Linked DNA regions of Simiduia agarivorans SA1 = DSM 21679. The protein of the gene in region 2 binds, or shares a complex with, the protein of the main gene of each other region. Links are inferred from orthologs where the notes say so. Each region holds a gene or a part of one and is shown on either strand. Other genes may lie near its edges.

The links. The genes of interacting proteins can lie anywhere in the genome.
Region 1: the proteins of secA (region 2) and secY are in contact, whole or in part, in a crystal structure (PDB 3DIN), measured with the Thermotoga maritima proteins. The link is inferred for Simiduia agarivorans SA1 = DSM 21679 from one-to-one orthologs. Residues at the interface, in WP_004082002.1 of Thermotoga maritima: Glu261, Ala262, Arg263, Lys300, Ala301, Arg302, Thr303, Ile304, Ile305, Leu323, Tyr324, Asp325, Pro326, Val329, Ser330, Tyr333, Ile336, Lys340, Phe345, Val349, Glu363, Phe364, Tyr374, Ser375, Gly376, Gly377, Glu393, Ile395, Thr482, Ser483; in WP_004081795.1 of Thermotoga maritima: Glu108, Gly109, Glu110, Glu111, Ala236, Glu237, Arg238, Arg239, Ile240, Thr241, Ile242, Gln243, Tyr244, Ala245, Arg246, Arg247, Val248, Thr249, Gly250, Arg251, Arg252, Val253, Tyr254, Gly256, Ala257, Ser258, Thr259, Tyr260, Leu261, Pro262.

The regions. Positions count from the first base shown.
Region 1 is NC_018868.3:2,006,646-2,009,622, forward strand. It holds secY (preprotein translocase subunit SecY), read right to left. Parts: upstream 2,159-2,977; coding sequence 842-2,158; downstream 1-841. Other genes in the region: rpsK (30S ribosomal protein S11), read right to left, coding at 1-91; rpsM (30S ribosomal protein S13), read right to left, coding at 131-487; rpmJ (50S ribosomal protein L36), read right to left, coding at 696-812; rplO (50S ribosomal protein L15), read right to left, coding at 2,172-2,606; rpmD (50S ribosomal protein L30), read right to left, coding at 2,610-2,795. UniProt on the Escherichia coli protein: The central subunit of the protein translocation channel SecYEG. Consists of two halves formed by TMs 1-5 and 6-10.
Region 2 is NC_018868.3:3,932,229-3,937,175, reverse strand. Bases 872-4,170 are described here. They hold secA (preprotein translocase subunit SecA), read right to left. Parts: upstream 3,772-4,170; coding sequence 1,072-3,771; downstream 872-1,071. Other genes in these bases: M5M_RS17535 (M23 family metallopeptidase), read right to left, coding at 3,880-4,170; argJ (bifunctional glutamate N-acetyltransferase/amino-acid acetyltransferase ArgJ), read right to left, coding at 872-957. In the rest of the region: more of argJ, read right to left, coding at 1-871; more of M5M_RS17535, read right to left, coding at 4,171-4,812. UniProt on the Escherichia coli protein: Required for protein export, interacts with the SecYEG preprotein conducting channel.

The DNA of each region.
Region 1 (2,977 bases), 1.9 Mb from region 2 along the record:
TGTTGTTAAAAGACGCATGGATGTGGGCAACGCCGTCAACCACGGTCTTTTTGACCTTCTTGCGAACAGTCTTATTACTTGGCTTGGCCATAGCAATCTCTTCCTAAACCTTTGGTTACCGAAAAGCCAATTACTTCTTAATTGGCTTGCGCGGACCCTTACGGGTACGGGCGTTAGTCTTGGTGCGCTGACCGTGTACCGGCAGGTTGCGACGATGACGCAAACCGCGGAAACAACCCAGATCCATCAAACGCTTGATGTTCATGTTGATTTCACGACGCAGATCACCTTCTACGGTGCGCTTGGCGACTTCGCCACGCAATACGTCCAGCTGCTCTTCAGACAGGTCACCCACCTTGGTGGTTTCAGCGATGCCGGTGTCTGCCAGGATTTTCTGGGCAGTGGTACGGCCGATGCCAAACACATAGGTCAAGGAGATAACCGCATGTTTGTTATCTGGAATGTTTACTCCAGCAATACGGGCCATTCAAATTACTCCGATAAGTACAAATTTGCGGCGCTGACAGCATAGACGTCACCTACCACACGAAAAGGCGCGGGAGGATAGCGAAAATACCAGCAAAAAGCAATAGCCCGAGGATTGCTCCCCGGGCGACAGTCAACGCCCCCAAAGCCCCTGAGGCCAGGCCTCACGGGGTTTTGCCAGCACCAGACAAGGTACCGGCAGGCGAAAATTAACCCTGACGCTGCTTGTGGCGCGGCTCAACGCTGCAGATTACCCGCAGAACACCGTTGCGCTTAACCATTTTACAGTTGCGGCAAACTTTCTTAACTGAAGCACGAACTTTCATTTTCTACCTCGCTCAATTCACCCTGACCCTTAGCGGCCAAAGCTCTTCAAGTTAGACTTCTTCATCAGTGAGTCATACTGATGGGAATAAAGGTGGGCCTGAACCTGAGACATAAAGTCCATGATAACCACCACCACGATCAACAACGATGTACCGCCCAAGTAGAAAGGCACATTGGTGAATACGATCAAAAACTGTGGCAACAAACACACCGCTGCCATGTACAGAGAGCCAACCACGGTTAAACGGGTCAACACCTGGTCAATATATTTGGCCGACTGCTCACCCGGGCGGATACCCGGAATGTAGGCACCTGACTTCTTCAGGTTGTCAGCAACTTCTTTCGGGTTAAACATCAACGCCGTGTAGAAGAAGGTAAAGAAAATAATCATGCCGGCGAACAAAATGAAATTCAGCGGCTGACCTGGACCAATGGCCAGAGCAATTTCCTGTAAAACCTCACTGCCCGCGCCGTCACCCTGACCAAACCAGCTCGAAATAGACGCTGGGAACAGCAACAAGCTGCTGGCAAAAATGGGCGGAATCACACCGGCCATGTTCACCTTCAAAGGCAGGTGAGACGACTGCGCTGGCATCGCATGACGACCCTGCTGACGTTTGGCGTAGTTAACCGTGATGCGGCGCTGACCACGCTCAACACGAACCACAAACCACACAATCAATACCGCCAGGAACGCAATGGCCAACAGCATCAGAATATGCAGATCACCCTGACGTGCGCTTTCAAACGACTGACCGATGGCACTGGGCAGGCCTGCCACAATACCGGCAAAGATCAGCATGGAAATACCGTTACCGATACCCCGCTCTGTCACTTGCTCGCCCAACCACATCATGAACACGGCGCCGGTCACCAGGGACACAACCGCGATGAAGTAGAAGCTGAATCCGGGCTCGCCACCGTACGCCTGACCGGAGAAACCCACAGCCATAGCAATACCCTGGAAAGTGGCCAGAATTACTGTGAAATAGCGAGTGTACTGGCTGATCTTGCGACGGCCTGCATCACCTTCTTTCTTCAGCTGCTCGAGCGACGGCGTCACTGCGGTCATCATCTGAATAATGATGGACGCAGAGATGTAGGGCATGATGCCCAGCGCCAGAATACTCATGCGCTCAAGCGCACCACCGGAAAACATGTTGAACAAACCCAGAATGGTGCCCTGGTTTTGGTTAAACAAGCTCGCCAGACGCTCAGGATCAAGCCCCGGCACCGGGATATGGGTCCCGATCCGGTATACAACTATCGCCAGAAACAGAAAACGAAGGCGAGCCCAAAGCTCGCCCAGTCCTTTCTGATTCCCTAATGGCAGATTACTCGCCATTCGGAACCTCGCTTTATTCTTCTACTTTACCGCCAGCGGCTTCAATCGCAGCCTTGGCACCCTTGGTAACGGCCAGACCCTTTACGGTCACGGCTTTAGTCAGTTCGCCAGACAGCATGATCTTGGCGCGCTTGATGTTGGTGCCGATAATATCAGCTTGCTTCAGCGCTTCCAAATCAATCAGCTCGCCCTCTACCTTGTTCAGCTCGCCCAGACGCACTTCGGCAGTAACACGGCCGATGCGAGAGGTAAAACCGAACTTCGGCAGGCGCTTCTGCAAAGGCATCTGACCGCCTTCGAAGCCTGGACGAACGCTGCCACCGGAGCGGGACTTCAGACCCTTGTGGCCACGGCCAGCAGTCTTACCAATACCGCTACCAATACCGCGGCCTACGCGCTTGCGCGACTTGGCGCGGCTAGGATCGGGACTCAGAGTATTCAGACGCATTGCTTACTCTCCCTCTACCTGAACCATATAGTTCACTTTGTTAATCATTCCGCGAACGGCAGCGGTGTCTTCCACTTCAACAGTGTGACCGATGCGACGCAGACCCAGGCCCTTCAGGCAGGCCTTGTGATTCTCCAGGCGGCCGATAGAGCTCTTCACCTGGGTCACTTTGACAGTTTTCTTAGCCATGGTCGTTCCAATATCTCAGTTGGTCGAGGCCTTAGCCCGTGATGTCTTCAACACTTTTGCCACGCTTGGCCGCTACGGATTCCGGAGAAACCATGGCTTTCAAGGCGTCGAAAGTGGCGCGCACTACGTTTACCGGGTTGGTAGAGCCGTAGCACTTAGACAGTACGTTTTTAACACCCGCG
Region 2 (4,947 bases):
GTTCGGATCACTGGCGAACAATGCCGTTTTAATCAAGGGCGAATGGGCCACAGCATAGGCCACCTGGGTGGCTTCGGCTTTTTTCGCAGCGCCGGAGACTTCAATGGTGACAAATTTGGTCGCGCCCTCACCGTCGGCCACAATGGCGCGCGCCAATTGCTCATGCACTTCAATCACTGCTGCACGTAGTTTCTGATAGTAATCACCGGCGGCCTCGGTGATCTCAGGCAATGCAGTCTTGCCGGTGGCAATCAATACACCGGAATCATTGGTGCTGGTATCGCCGTCCACCGTGATCCGGTTGAAGGACAAATCGGTCGCTTCACGCAATAACGCCTGTAACACGGGCTGGCTGACCTTGGCGTTGGTAGCCACATAACCGAGCATTGTTGCCATATTGGGCTTGATCATCCCGGAACCTTTACTGATCCCCGACACCACAATGGTCTCGCCCTCAAACGTAAAGGCAGCCGTCGCGCCTTTTGGGCGGGTGTCGGTGGTCATTATGCCGTGGCCCGCATTTTCCCACTGGTCCTCCGCCAGTGCTGCCACGGCGTCCGGTAGTACCGGCAGAATTTTATCTACCGGCAATGGCTCACCGATGACACCGGTAGAAAAAGGCAGCACGAGGTTTTCATCGCAGTTAAGCAAGCGCGCAACTTCGGCACATACTTTGCGCGCGTTAGCGAGACCGGACGCACCAGTACAGGCATTGGCGTTACCGGTATTGGTGACAAAATAACGCGGGGCACCTTTCGCCAGGCGCTCTTTACACACGGTTACCGGCGCAGCGCAAAACGCATTGGTGGTAAACACACCCGCTACCGTGGCGCCTTCGGCAGCCGCCATCACCACCACATCGCGACGCCCGGGGCGCTTGATGCCGGCACTGGCAACACCGAGGGAAAAACCCGGTACCGGGTGCATCTGTGGAAAGGGGAACTCGCCAACGGCCATGGTGCCTCCTGAAGTCAATTAGCCATAAAGACGCACAGTGTATCCTATGGCGAGGTTATTTTTTGGATCTCACTATGAAAAAACCGCCCGAAGGCGGCTTTTCATGCAAATTTATCAGGCCAGCTTGCCGTGACATTGTTTGAACTTTTTACCTGAGCCACACGGGCAAGGATCGTTGCGTCCCACCTTCATGCCTTCGCGTACGAACGGCTGCGCCGTTTGAGGCTCGGGTTGCTCAGGCGCACCCAGCGCCGACGCCTCCGCGTGTTGCAGCTGCATCTTCTGGCGGGCCAAGGCCTCAGCTCGCTGGCGCTCGATCTCTTCCATCTGCTCGCGGGTAATCGGCTCGACCCGGGCGAGGATCTTGACGACCTCGTGCTTGATGCTGCCCAACATGCGCTGGAACAGCTCAAATGCTTCGCGCTTGTATTCCTGCTTGGGGTTGCGCTGAGCATAACTGCGCAGGCCCACACTCTGGCGCAAATGATCCATGCTGGCCAAATGCTCCTTCCACTGCTGATCCAACACCTGCAACATGATCTGGCGCTCGATATCTTGCATAACCGGGCCAATGCGTTCGGATTTTTCGTCGTACGCTTTCTGGGCCGCGTCGAGTACCCGCTCACGCACCACGGCTTCATGCACGCTCTTGTCCGTGTCCAACCACTCTTGAATCGGCAATTGCAAACCGAACTCTGCTTCCAGCGATTTTTCCAGACCGGGAACGTCCCACTGCTCTTCCATACTCTGGGGCGGCATATAGGTGCTGACAATGTCGTTGACCACATCCGCCCGGATAGCATTGATGGTATCGGTGATGTTTTCCGCATCCAGCAAGCCATCGCGCTGCTGGTACACAATCTGGCGTTGATCGTTGGCAATATCATCGTATTCCAGCAGCTGCTTACGAATATCGAAGTTGCGGCCTTCCACTTTGCGCTGTGCTTTTTCAATCGCATTGGTCACCATGCGGTGCTCAATCGCCTCACCTTTTTCCATTCCCAAGGCTTTCATGAAGTTACGCACACGCTCGGACGCGAAAATACGCATCAGATTATCTTCCAGCGATAAATAGAAGCGCGACATGCCCGGATCACCCTGGCGACCGGCACGACCGCGCAGCTGGTTATCGATACGGCGGGATTCGTGCCGCTCGGTACCAATAATGTGTAAACCACCGGCCTCAAGCACCTGCTCATGGCGCTTTTTCCAGTCTGCTTTGATCTTGTCGATCTGCTCCTGAGTGGGGTTTTCCAACGCCTCAATCTCGGATTCCCACTTACCGCCCAGCACAATATCGGTACCGCGACCCGCCATGTTGGTGGCAATTGTCACGGCACCGGGCCGGCCCGCTTCAGCGATAATTTCTGCTTCGCGTTCGTGGAATTTCGCGTTTAACACCTGGTGTTTGATGCCGGCTTTTTTCAATCGGGCCGACATAATTTCCGATGTTTCGATGGAGGCAGTACCTACCAATACCGGCGCCTGCTTTTCGATACAGGCCTTTACATCCTCGATGATCGCATCGTACTTTTCTTCCACCGTGAGGTAGATCAGATCGTTAAGATCCTGACGCTGAATCGGTTTGTTGGTGGGAATAACCACTACATCCAGACCATAGATCTGGCGGAATTCAAACGCTTCGGTATCGGCAGTACCGGTCATGCCCGCCAGATTATTGTACAGTCGGAAATAATTCTGGAAGGTAATGGAAGCCAGCGTCTGGCTTTCGTTCTGAATGTGCACACCTTCTTTGGCTTCCAACGCCTGATGCAAACCTTCGGACAAGCGACGCCCCGGCATCGTGCGGCCGGTGTGCTCATCAATCAGCATGACCTGGCCGTCCTGCACAATATAATCCACGTTTTTCTGGAACAGGATCTGGGCTTTCAGTGCCGCGTGCACGTGGTGTAACAGCGTCAGGTTTGCAGCGGAGTAGAGGCTGTCTTCGGCCTGTAATAAACCGGCCTCAATCAACAGATCTTCAATCACCTGGTGCCCGTCTTCCGTCAATTCAACTACACGGGATTTTTCATCGTGCTGGTAGTGACCAGGGTCCGTTTCCGTGGGCGCTTTGAGTTTAGGAATAAGGGTATTGATGAGTTTATACAGCTCGGAGCTGTCTTCAGCGGCACCGGAAATAATCAACGGTGTTCGCGCTTCGTCGATCAGAATGGAATCCACCTCATCCACGATCGCAAAATTCAGCCCGCGCTGATACCGGTCTTCTTTCCGCAGCGCCATGTTGTCGCGCAGGTAATCAAAACCGTATTCGTTGTTGGTGCCGTAGGTAATATCGGACTGGTAGGCCGCGCGCTTCTCATCCGGGTCCTGCTGTGATCGAATCACACCCACAGACATGCCCAGCGCGTTGTACAACGGTGACATCCACTCCGCATCGCGCGCCGCCAGATAGTCGTTCACGGTAACAATGTGCACGCCTTTGCCGGAGATGGCATTCAGATAAGTCGCCAAGGTGGCCATCAGGGTTTTACCTTCACCGGTACGCATTTCGGCGATCCGGCCTTCATGCAGGGTAATACCACCGATTAACTGCACATCGAAATGGCGCATCCCCATCACCCGGCGCGAGGCTTCACGACATACCGCAAAGGCTTCTGGCAACAGCTCGTCGAGCGTAGCGCCGTCGTTGAAACGCTTGCGGAACTCCTCGGTCTTAGCAGAGAAATCGGCATCGCCCAGCTTTTCCATTTCTGGCTCGAGGGCATTGATCTGCTTGACCAACTTGCCCATACGTTTCAGTTCGCGATCATTTTTTGTGCCAAAAATGGCCTTCAGCATCTTGCCTAACATGTGAAATCCGGAATTTATAAAGGTTTCCCGCCCACTGGCGGTTAAAAAAGGTGTCAAGTAAACAGAAAGGCGCCTCAGGTTGCAAGGGCCCTAAAAAGGAGAAGGAGGTCAGCGAGCCGCGCGATGGATATAGGCGGCGGGATCCACGGCGCGGCCGTGCTTGTAGACTTCAAAGTGCACATGCGGGCCGGTAGAACGCCCACTGGTACCCATAAGAGCAATAACCTGCCCTTTCTTGACGATATCACCCACTTTGACCTTGAGCTCGGAATTGTGGGCATAGCGGGTTGAAAAGCCGTTGCCATGGTTGATTTCAACCAGATAGCCGTAACCCTGACGCTGGCTGGCCCAGGTCACCACACCGGCGGCTACCGAAATGATGTCTGAACCCATCTTGCCGGCGAAATCCACCCCTGAATGCCAAGCGACACGCCCGGTGAAAGGGTCTGTACGGCGACCAAAACGCGACGACATCCAGCCTTTACTGACCGGTCGACCGGCAAGGAATACATCGTTTTCCAGCTTGCGCTTGGCCAGTAATGTTTCAAGAATTTCCAGCTGCTGCTCACGGTTGGCAATCTGAGCCGTTAACTGATCAATAACGTCTACGAACTCCGGCGCCTGGTAGGCATCGCCCAAGGCGGCAGACTCAGGCCCACCCAATGCGGGCGGCTGGCTGAAATCAAACTCACCGGAATCGAGTTTTGCAATGGAGGTAAGGCGTTCACCCAGTGCGTCCAAGCGCACCAATCGCGCCTGCAGCTCAGCCACGCGTAAAGTAATCGCAGCAAGCTGCTGCTCGGCCTGTTGGCGGGTCAGCTCGATTTTTTCACGCTGGTCGGAAAGGTCATCGCGCCAGGCGCCTGCGGCTTCGGCATTGAACAGGTCGGCGCCTTCGCCTTTAGCCCACTCAAGCCCGGCCATCACGCCAACACCGGCAGGCAGACCCAATAAGCACACAGACACCAACGCGCGCGTCCACCCACCCAGCGTAAAGCTGCGGGTGCTACCATGGCGTTGGCTGACCAGTATGACTTTCATGCGATGGGTTAATACCTGCTCGTAAATGCCTTATTAGTATAGGTTATTCCGCGGCCAACAGGACCCTGAATCGGCCTGATGGAGCGGGTGCACAGACTAGCGGTTGAGCGCGCCCTGCGCTCGAATGGCCGTCAC